3 regions of the Desulfovibrio sp. 3_1_syn3 genome follow, and region 2 is predicted to be linked to each of the others. Evidence: predicted binding sites of a transcription regulator. Region 2 holds the regulator's gene; each other region holds the start of a gene.
What was found. Region 2 encodes sigma-54, which starts transcription at its own class of promoters, with help from an activator protein. Its sites were predicted from a motif close to CTGGCACGGNNNNTGCTT; they were not measured.

Region 1: flgB (flagellar basal body rod protein FlgB) is a predicted target of sigma-54. The motif match lies at 1,454-1,471, and genes of this name have one in related genera.
Region 3: HMPREF0326_RS04635 (Spy/CpxP family protein refolding chaperone) is a predicted target of sigma-54. The motif match lies at 1,592-1,609, and genes of this name have one in related genera.

The regions. Positions count from the first base shown of each region.
Region 1 is NZ_ADDR02000001.1:2,700,631-2,703,904, forward strand. Features, by position in the region: gene fliE (flagellar hook-basal body complex protein FliE) at 74-520, opposite strand; gene flgC (flagellar basal body rod protein FlgC) at 546-986, opposite strand; gene flgB (flagellar basal body rod protein FlgB) at 1,000-1,413, opposite strand; gene HMPREF0326_RS11300 (3'-5' exonuclease) at 1,628-2,155, opposite strand; gene HMPREF0326_RS11305 (hypothetical protein) at 2,152-2,577, opposite strand; gene HMPREF0326_RS11310 (thermonuclease family protein) at 2,885-3,274, opposite strand, start outside.
Region 2 is NZ_ADDR02000001.1:2,315,396-2,318,669, reverse strand. Features, by position in the region: gene hpf (ribosome hibernation-promoting factor, HPF/YfiA family) at 11-550, opposite strand; gene rpoN (RNA polymerase factor sigma-54) at 588-2,018, opposite strand; gene HMPREF0326_RS09720 (CTP synthase) at 2,260-3,274, opposite strand, start outside.
Region 3 is NZ_ADDR02000001.1:1,090,634-1,093,907, forward strand. Features, by position in the region: gene HMPREF0326_RS04630 (methyl-accepting chemotaxis protein) at 1-363, shown strand, start outside; gene HMPREF0326_RS04635 (Spy/CpxP family protein refolding chaperone) at 1,001-1,516, opposite strand; gene HMPREF0326_RS04640 (periplasmic heavy metal sensor) at 2,237-2,710, opposite strand; gene zraS (two-component system sensor histidine kinase ZraS) at 3,110-3,274, shown strand, end outside.

The DNA.
Region 1 (3,274 bases), 390 kb from region 2:
ATGGTACTCGACTGAAAAAGCGGGCGAAAGTTTGACGCAGAGATAACCGAAAAGATACTCGTGACGGCACTTTCTAGAATTGCATCTTGGAAATTTCCTTATACGCCTCCAACACCTTGCCGCGCACGGCGCTGGTCAGCTTCATGGCCAGGCTGGATTTCTGCATGGTGATCATCAGCTCATGCACGTTCTGGCTACGGCCCGAGGCGAAGTCGTCAATGGCCTGGGCCTTGGCGCTCTGCAGCTCATTGACCTTGTTCAGCGAGCCTTTGATCGTGTCGCCGAAGCTGTTGGACGGCGTGACGGGCGTGTGCTGCTGGTCGGGGTAGCGGATGAAATCGGCCTGCGCGCCGAAAGTCTCCCCTTTGTCCACGCTGTCACGCAGCAGGCTCTGGTCCAGGGTGTGGGAAAACAAGGTCTGTTTGCCCACGGGCATGCCCTGCTTGAGGGAGCCGTCCACCTTGTTGAAGTGCTGCAACGCATCGCTGTAGGCCCGCAAGCCCAGTGCCTGAACGCTCATGACATACTCCTATCGACTGCACGGCCTATGACTTGCCGATTTCCAGAGCCTTGTTGTACATGCCCTTGATGGCTTCCACGGTGGTGACATTGGCTTCGTAATTGCGCTGGGCGCTCATCAGATTGGCCATTTCCTCCACCACATTGATGTCCGGATACGAAACATAGCCCTCGGCGTTGGCGTCGGGATGCCCAGGCTCATAGACCTGCTTGAGCGGGCGCTTGTCCATGGTCACGGCCATGACGCGCACGCCCTTGAGCTCGCGGTCCAGGGCCGAGCGCATGTGCACGGAAAAAGGATCGTCCACGTCCGTTGCCGCCTGCACCACGGTGCGCCGCCGGTAGGGGCCGCCCTGGGGCGTGCGCGTGGTTTTGGCGTTGGCCAGGTTCATGGAGATGGTGTTGATACGGGTGCGGTCCGCCGTCAGTCCGGAAGCGCCGATATCGAGTGCGGTCAGAAAATCCATAACGATCTCCCGGCTAAGCCTGCTTGCCGTCCTGGATTATGGTGGACATGCCTTCGAAGGTTTTGCTCATGATCTGGGTAAGCGCGGTGTATTGCAGCTGGTTCTTGGCGTGCTTGGCCATTTCCTTGTCCAGGCTGACGCGGTCCTCGCCGTGGATCTGGCGCGGCTTGAACTGCTTGGACCATTCAGGGCCGAAATTGTCCGGATTAAAGGCCGCCGGCATATGCCCTTCGCTGGTGGCGCTCATGCGCCCCTTCATGTCCAGGCCCAGCGCGCTTTGCAGTTCTTTTTCAAAAGCCAGCTCGCGCGGCTTGTAGTTGGGCGTTTCCACGTTGGCCAGGTTGCTGGTGATCACGTTCTGCCGCTGCAGCTGCATATCCATGACCCGGCTGACAAGACCGATCTGGCTGTTGAACATACTTTTCATAAAGCCTCCCGCATTCCCGACAGGAATGCCTGCCCCGGAGAAGCAAAGTTTGTTCCACAGTCTGTTTTATGTGCGAATTCAGATAATTGCAGATAAAAAATAAAAGCCGCGCCAAGGTTTTGGCGCGGCCGAAGTTCCTTCGGAACGGGAACAGGATGCGGCGAGAGTCAGGACTCCGGCAAGGGCGTTTTTCCGAACAGGCACATGGCGCCGCTCAGAGGCGCATCTGGGCGTCCGTGACGCCCAGGCCGCGCAGCCGCAGATAGACTTCGGCGCAGGCCTGCGCGTCGGAGGCGGCGTTGTGGTGTTTGAGCGCGATGCCGAAATACTCGCAGACCAGATTGAGTTTTTTGGACGGCAGGGGCAGGCTGCGCCGCGAACCTTTCAGGGTGCAGAGAAAAGGCGCCTCCGGCGCGGGCAGACCGGCGGCACGGCAACAGGCAAGGAGCACGCGCCGGTCAAAGGAGGCGTTGTGCGCCAGCAGAAAATGCGCTCCGCACAATATCGCGCCCGCTTCCGGCCAGGCCTGGGCGAAGGAGGGAGCGTCCCTGAGCATGGGCCAGGTCAGGCCGTGAATTTCCGTAAACAGCACGCGCGCGGACGGCGGCCGCAACAGACGGTAAAAGCAATCCGTAACGCGGCCGTCCTCAATGCGCGCAAGGCCCACAGCGCAGGCGCTGTGGGCCGCATAGCCGGACGTTTCAAAATCAATGGCCACACAGGGGCCGCTCAGTACGCTCATGCCCCGGCGGCAGCGGCACGGGCGGCTTCGGCCAGACGGGCGGCGATATACGCGCGCATGGCCGCGTCGTCCTCATCCAGGTTGAAGCAGCAGGCGTCCTCGCCCATCAGGCCCTCGGGCACGTAATCGCCCTTTTCGTCCGGATCCGTAATCATGTCGGCGTAAAAGCAGACGGACAGCCAGCGGCTTTCCGGTTCGTCGTCCACCACGTCCACCAGCACGAAAAGCTCGCGCTTCCGCTGCGCCTCATGCCGGGCGCGCAGGGAATAACTGATGCCCGGCCGGGCCTTGAAATCCAGGCTCACGCCGGACAGGCCCACGAGAAAGTCCTTGTAGACCACGAAAGCCTCTTTGGCCTTCAACGGATCAGCCTGCCAGTTGTCCAGAAAATCCCGCACGTCCTGCGGGCACACAGCGCTCATATCCACTCCTTGCATTTTAGAACAATTTCATTTTGAAATTGCCCTGCTGACGCGAAAACGGCAGCCGCCACAAAGACCGACCCGACGGGCGGCCCGCAGGGCCGTGCCTGTAGCCCAAAGGGCGTACAGACATCGAGAGCAACGCGGCTTGGATTCCGGCGAAGCGACCGAAGGCAGCCCGAAGGACTTCCCCGTTGCGACAACGGAGCCATACGGGGAGCGACAGCAACGATAACCACGTTTTTCGCCAGAATGCCGACTTTGAAATTTATAAAATTTCAAAGTTACTCTGCTCCAGGCCCGCCGCTCACCGGCTCCACTGCCAGGGCGGCGTGCTCATATTCAGGCCCCAGAGACCACGCCGGTCCACAACGGCCTGATGCTCCTGAATGTACCAGCGGCGGCAGAACATGGCCTTGCACGTCGAACGGTTCACCCAGGCCAGGCCCTCGACCAAAAGCTGGTAATTGACGGATGTTCCGGCAACCTGGACAAGGGCGCTCACCGCGCCCTTGTCGTCCTCGCCCACGCTGTCCACGCCCACCTTGGTGCCCTTGGGCATCAGGCGGAGCAGAAAGTCCCGCGCATCGGGGCCGAAGGGCTGGCTCAGGGAGGGCGCGTCAATGCCGTAAAAACGGAGAATGGTGGTAGGTTCGTCCCTGTCCGCCTTTTCGCTGACCGAGACGGTGTTGCCGTC
Region 2 (3,274 bases):
GGCGGAACGGCTACAACACGGGATCAATCAGGGCGTAGCCTGTAGTGCGCCGACGGTAAACCACATTGACGCGATTGCTTTCGGCATTGAGAAAGACCAGAAATTCGCTGCCGATGGAATCCAGTTGCATCAGCGCCTCATCCAGGTGCAGCGGCTTTGGCGCGAAGCGGTCCGTGCCCACCACGGTCTGACTTTCCTCGGGCTGGGCTTCCAGATTGTAGGTAAAGACGTCCACATCGGCATTGCGGGCCTTACGGCGTTGTTCCTTGACGCGGGACACCTGACGCTTGATCTGGGCTTCCACCTTGTCGGTCACAAGGTCGATAGCCGCGTACATATCGGAGGTCTGCTCGGTGGCGTTGATATGCAGGCCCTCGCCGGAAACGGTCACTTCGCAACGATGGCGGAATTTATCCACCGTCAGCACGACGCTTACTTCCAGACCCGCGGACTTGCCATAAAACCGCCCCAACTTTTCCATGCGGCGGCGGGCATACTTCTTCAAATGATCGGAGGCCTCAAAATTCTTGAAGGCGAAAGAGATATTCATGCGTTCCTCCTTGGGATTGCAAAGCACCGCTGTGAGATCAGAAGTGCTCCTTACGCCGTGACGACGAGGGAATGTCCAGCGCCGTGCGGTACTTGGCCACCGTACGCCGGGCAATATTCACTTTCAGGCGCTCCTTGAGCATTTCTCCGATGCGTTCGTCACTCAAGGGGGCCTTGGAGTCTTCATCGGCTATGAACTTCTTGATCAGCGCCTTAACGCTTTCCGAGCCGACCTGACTGCCGTCGTCCAGCTCAAGGCCGCTGTTAAAGAAGAACTTCAGCTCAAAAATCCCGTGGGGCGTCGCCACGTATTTGTTGGTAGTGATCCGGCTTACGGTTGATTCGTGCATGCTGATATCATCGGCAATGTCTTTCAGAATCAGCGGAGCCAGTTTGGTGACGCCGTTTTCAAAAAACGGCTGCTGGTGGCGCACAATGCTCTCCACCACCTTGTACAGCGTACGCTGGCGTTGATACAGGCTCTTGATCAGCCAGGAGGCCGAGCGCATTTTTTCCGTACAGTATTCCTTTTCCTTATCCGAGGAAGATCCCATATTCATCTGGCAGAGCGAGGAAAGCTGCAACTGCGGCAAACCGTCTTCATTGAGCAGAATGACGAATTCATCGCCCATCTTGTACACAAAGACATCCGGGCTCACATAGGTGGGTTCGCCGCCGCCGAAACTGGCGCCGGGCAGTGGATCAAGGCTCTGGATGATGTTCAGATATTCCTTGAGTTCCTCCATATCCAGCTTGAACTTGCGCAGCAGAGGCTTGTAGCGCTTGGCCTCCAGATCTTCCAGATGGGACTGGACCAGATCGAGAAGAATGGGATCCCGGTCATAGTTCAGATTTTTCAGCTGGATCAGCAGACACTCGCGCGCGTCGCGCGCGGCCACCCCTATGGGATCAAAAAGCTGCACTCTTTCCAGCACCGCCCGCACCTCGTCGGGCGTGGATGTGGTCATCTCCGCGATTTCTTCCAAGGTGGCCTGCAAATAGCCGGAGGAAGACAGATTGCCGATGATGACCTCGCCGATTTCCTTTTGCGCCTCGGTCAGCATGGAAAGGCGCAGCTGCCAGAGCAGATGCCCTTCCAATGTGGGCTTGGCGGCATAACGGGCTTCCAGAGGAGAAATTTCTTCAGCCGCTTCAAAGTCACGCGGCTGTACTTGGCGCGGAGTGCTGGCGAACTCGCCGAGATAGTCCTCCCACGAGGCATCCTTGGCGAGTTCCTTGTCGTAGACCTCTTCTTCAACGGCCTCCCGGCGCTCTGTCTGGGAGGCCTGATCCGAAGAAGACTCATCACCCGAGAGCTCCTCAAGAAAAGGATTGTCCAGCATCTCCTGCTGCACGGTTTCCAGTAGTTCCACGCGCGAGAGCTGAAGCAGCTTGATGGCCTGCTGTAACTGCGGCGTCATGACCAGTTGCTGAGCCAATTTCAATTGCTGACGAAGTTCCAGTGCCATGTCTGCTCTTTTAGGCTGATAAGCTACAATGTCTGAACGGAGTTCTCATTTACAAAAATTGTGCCATATGCTGAAAAATTATGCAATAGACGGAAGCTGCGAACAAAAAGGGAAAGGCCGCAAGGCTTGCGCCGGGTGGCGGCCCCTACGGAAACCGCAGGGAACCAAGTCTCAGTTACGGCAAAGGGGAGGCCTCAGGCCTCCCCTTTCATACATCACAAGCCAAGCGACAAAACGGCGCTCAGGCTTTGGATTGCTTTTTGGCCGCCTTGATGAATTCGCGGAACAAAGGATGGGCTTCCATGGGGCGGGATTTGAACTCGGGATGGAACTGACAGCCCAGGAACCAAGGATGGTCGGGCAGCTCCATGATTTCCACCAGAGAGTCGTCCGGCGCCGTACCGCTGAAGGCCATGCCCTTCTGGCCCAGAATTTCCTTAAAGGCATTGTTGAACTCATAGCGATGGCGATGCCGTTCGTCCACCATATCCTTTTTGTAGGCTTCGTGGGCCTTGGTGCCGGGCAATACCTTGCAGGGATAGGAACCCAGGCGCATGGTGCCGCCCTTATCGCTGCTGGCGTCGCGTTTTTCCACATTTTTGGTGCGGAAGTCGAACCATTCGGTCATCAAGTAAATAACCTTGTGGTCGGACAGAGGATTGAACTCCTCGGAATTGGCGTCGTCCAGACCGGCCACATGGCGGGCAAATTCAATGACCGCGCATTGCATGCCCAGACAGATACCGAAGAAGGGCACGTGTTTTTCGCGGGCGTAGCGGATAGCCGCGATCTTGCCCTCCACGCCGCGGTAACCGAAGCCGCCGGGCACCAGAATGCCGTCACAGCCCTTGAACACTGAAGCCGCGTTGTGTTCGGTCACATTTTCGGAGTTGACGTAGCGCAACTCCACAGCCACCCGGTTGGCCACGCCGCCGTGGATCAGGGCTTCGTGCAGGCTCTTGTAGGCTTCTTTCAGGTCAACATACTTGCCCACAATGGCAATGGTCACCTTGCCCTGGGGATTGGCGCTGTCGTGAACCAGCTTTTCCCAGGATTCCAGGTGGGCGTTGCGCGCGGGCAGGCGCAGCATGATGGCGACTTTCTGGTCAAAACCTTCCTCATAGAACTTGAGGGGCACTTCATAAATGTTGTCCACGTCCACGGAGGAAAAGACCGCGTCCTGGTCCACATTGCAGAACAGGGCGATCTTTTTGCGCATTTCCTGGGGGATGCTCTGTTCGCAGCGGCAGAGGATG
Region 3 (3,274 bases), 1.2 Mb from region 2:
TCCACTAACGACGTGGGCAACGCCATCACGGCTATTCAGGAAAGCACGGCCAAGAGCATGACCGGCGTGGACAACGCCGTGGAACGCATCGGCGAGGCCAATGAGCTGGCCAGCCGCTCCGGCGCGGCCCTGGAAGAGATCGTCGCCACCGTGGTAGCCACGGGGGATCAGGTCAACGCCATCGCCACGGCCAGCGAGGAGCAGTCCGCCGCCAGCGAGGAGATCAACCAGTCCATCGTCCAGGTCAACGACATGTCCCGACAGACCGCCGGGGCCATGGCCGAGGCCTCCAAGGCCGTGTCCGACCTTGCCGCGCAAGCCCAGCGGCTCAATGAGCTCATCATCCGTATGAAAGAAGCCTGATTTCCGGGGCACGACGCGTTTTTTTCCCCTTGCGACAGTATGACAGCCGGCGGCAACGCCGGCTGTCATCGTTGGCGGGGCAATTGCCGTTTCCGGCGGCCTCAGGTCCTGTTGGGACGGAATATTCGGCGAACAGGGCGCGGGCATCCAGTGTCTGATTGCGAAAAACGTGGTTTTTCGCTGCGTCACGGCGGCCACGCTTCCCGGGCGGGCTTTGCAGCCATGGTTGATCCTTCGGGCGGGGGAGAATTTCTGCTTGGAGCGGCCGGTCTCTCGGACGTGTGCCGCCGCGTGCCGCGAAAGGGCTGAATTGTGGATGCGGCCGTCGGCTGGGCGCGGTGGGGCCGCAATGGACAGGGTTTGCCGTGTAGATTTGTAGCGGGCGGCGCCGCTTGCGGACGCCATGCTTAAAAAGGAAGGGCGGCCGCCGGGGGCAACCGGCGGCCGCTGAGAGGGAGGATGTTCCGATGGTTAGAGGGTTCTGTTCAAAGGAGGAGGTTTTTCGGGGGGTTCTCCTTGCCGCTCCTGATGGGGGCTGGGAGCGGCAAGGAAATTTGTTTTATTTTTTTCGTATATGTCGACCGCCCGTCGGCGGATAAACAAGTTGGTGATTCAGCAGGTTAAAGGTTGTTGTCGACTAGTATTGGTCCATACCGTGGCCATAGCCCATGCCGTGACCGTAACCCATACCGTGGCCCCTCATGTGGTAACCGGGACCGTATCCATTAGGACGGGTGTCTGCGCCTGCGGGTTCACCCACTTCCTTTTCAAGGCGCTGGGCCATTTCATCGTGCAGGGCGCCCAGCTGATTATTTAATTTCGTTAGTTCCGTAGCTGTTTCCCGTACAGCTTTGACATCAGGGTTGGTAGCGTTCCTCAGGGCACGCAATTCCTGCCGTTTTACGAAAATTTGGTCTTGGAGGGGATCCATACGCTTGGCGTACTCGTCCACGATCTTTGTATATTTTTCCTGCTGCTCGGGGCTCAGAGCCGCGCCTCTGTTCCATCCTTGGCCGTACCCACCGGGGCAGCCTTCGCAGCCGTAGCCGGAATCAGGGCTGTAGTGGGAGCGGGCCATGCTGTCCGTGACCAGTATGCCGCCAGTCAGAGCGGCGGCCAGCAGGGCGGGCAGAATGAAACGGGAACTTCTCATTATAATCTCCTTACCTTTCAAGCAGTTAGGTTATTTTTTCTCGGCGCTCGGTGTTCCGTGCGTCATGCCCTCTTATAGCAATGCGCGTGCCAACGTTCGACAAAACGGCTAACCTATTATAATTTAATAGAGTTTTTCCTCTATTGATGCGGGAAGAATAAAAAGCGGGGCGTATGTTTTTTATACAGAGCGCGTACAGGTTGTATAAAATTTACACAGGTGACTATATTTCACACAGGCGGAAGCGGAGGGGCACGGGGGGGCGGGAAGTGGAAAAAGCGACCCCGTGCCGACAAGATATCAGGCGGGGGCCGGTCGGCCGCGCCGGAGCCCGGAGTTCTTAGAGCAATTTCACTTTGAAATTGCTCTGGTGGCTGCGTAAGCAGACGCCCGCCACGAGCGTCAGCCGTTGGCGGCTATGCCGCCTTACGGATGGCGACAGCAGAGCTAAGCGCCGGAGACCGACCCGAAGGGTGGCCCGCAGGGCCATGGCCGCAGGCACGCTAAGCGCGCCGTACGGACATTGAGAGTAGGGCGAGCGTCTTAAAAACTTTGGGAATGTGTATTCTCAAAGTTGAAATGCTCTTAGTGAACGGATGGGGGCTCGTGTCTGATTTTCCAAATCAGACACACAGAACCCGTAGAGGTTTGGGGCGGCGCAGCCCCGCGAGCCGGTGAAAAAACATATTTTTCGCAATCAGACGCTCGTGGCGACAACCTCTACTCTTCTTCATCCGCCGGGGGAATGCCGGCATGGCTCATCCGGCAGCCCCGGCTGGCGGGCGGCCCCAGCGAAACGCCCACTTCACGGCGCAGGCGCTCGTCCACATCCATCAGGGAGGCCCGCAGGGCGTCGCGCAACTGTTGCAATTCCCGGCCCAGGCGGGGCAGGGTATCCGGGGAGGTTCCCTGGTCGTAGCTGAGGCTTTCCAGTTCCGCCATTTTTTCCCGGATGCGGCCGCGCAGCTCACGGACACGGGGGCGGGCGTCATCTATGATTCTTCTGGCTTTGTTCTGTTGATTCGGGGGAAGCTGTTCCAACCAATCATCTATATCCTGGACGTTGCCTCGGTAGCGCCCCATTCTGTATTCGCCCTGCCCGTTGTACGGGCCGGGGCCGCTATGCCCCGCAACCACGGGCTGCGAGAGGCAGAACGCCGCCAGAAGGCAAAGCGAAAAACAAACTCTTAACATAGAGTAACCTTTATTGAAGTTCGATCCGGCATATCTTCTCGTGTCGCCGAACGTTGCGGCCCGGAAACGCTGCTTGTGGGCGCATCTGCGAACCGTGCGTATACAGACGGCACTGTGAGTACAAGCAACAACAATACTGTGTTACATGGGCCGACAGTCTGCGAAATTACTGTTGTTCTCCGTGCCGTAGCTGAATTGCAAGCCGTCTGTCGCAGAGCTTTGGCTGACTCAGCGTATTGTTCAGCCAATATCAGGCCGTTTTCCGTGGCGCAAGCGTTAAGAGCGCCGGTTGTCTGTTTCCACGCATTTTAGGAATTTCTTGCAAAAAACGTGCAAAAAATTTAGCCCCACAGCGGCCCATGGGATGACAGCCGCGGGCGGGACGGCTATAGTCGAAATATGAATGCTGAGCAAGACGACGTCCGGTCCGCGCCGGGCGCTCCCGGCGTTGTGCCCGGCGGGGGCGACGCCCCCGCGCCCGATGCGCCTCCCCGTGCCCTGGCCATGCGCGTGGGGGCTTCCCGCACGCCCCTGGGCCTGGTGCTGGGCGGTGCGGCCGTGGTG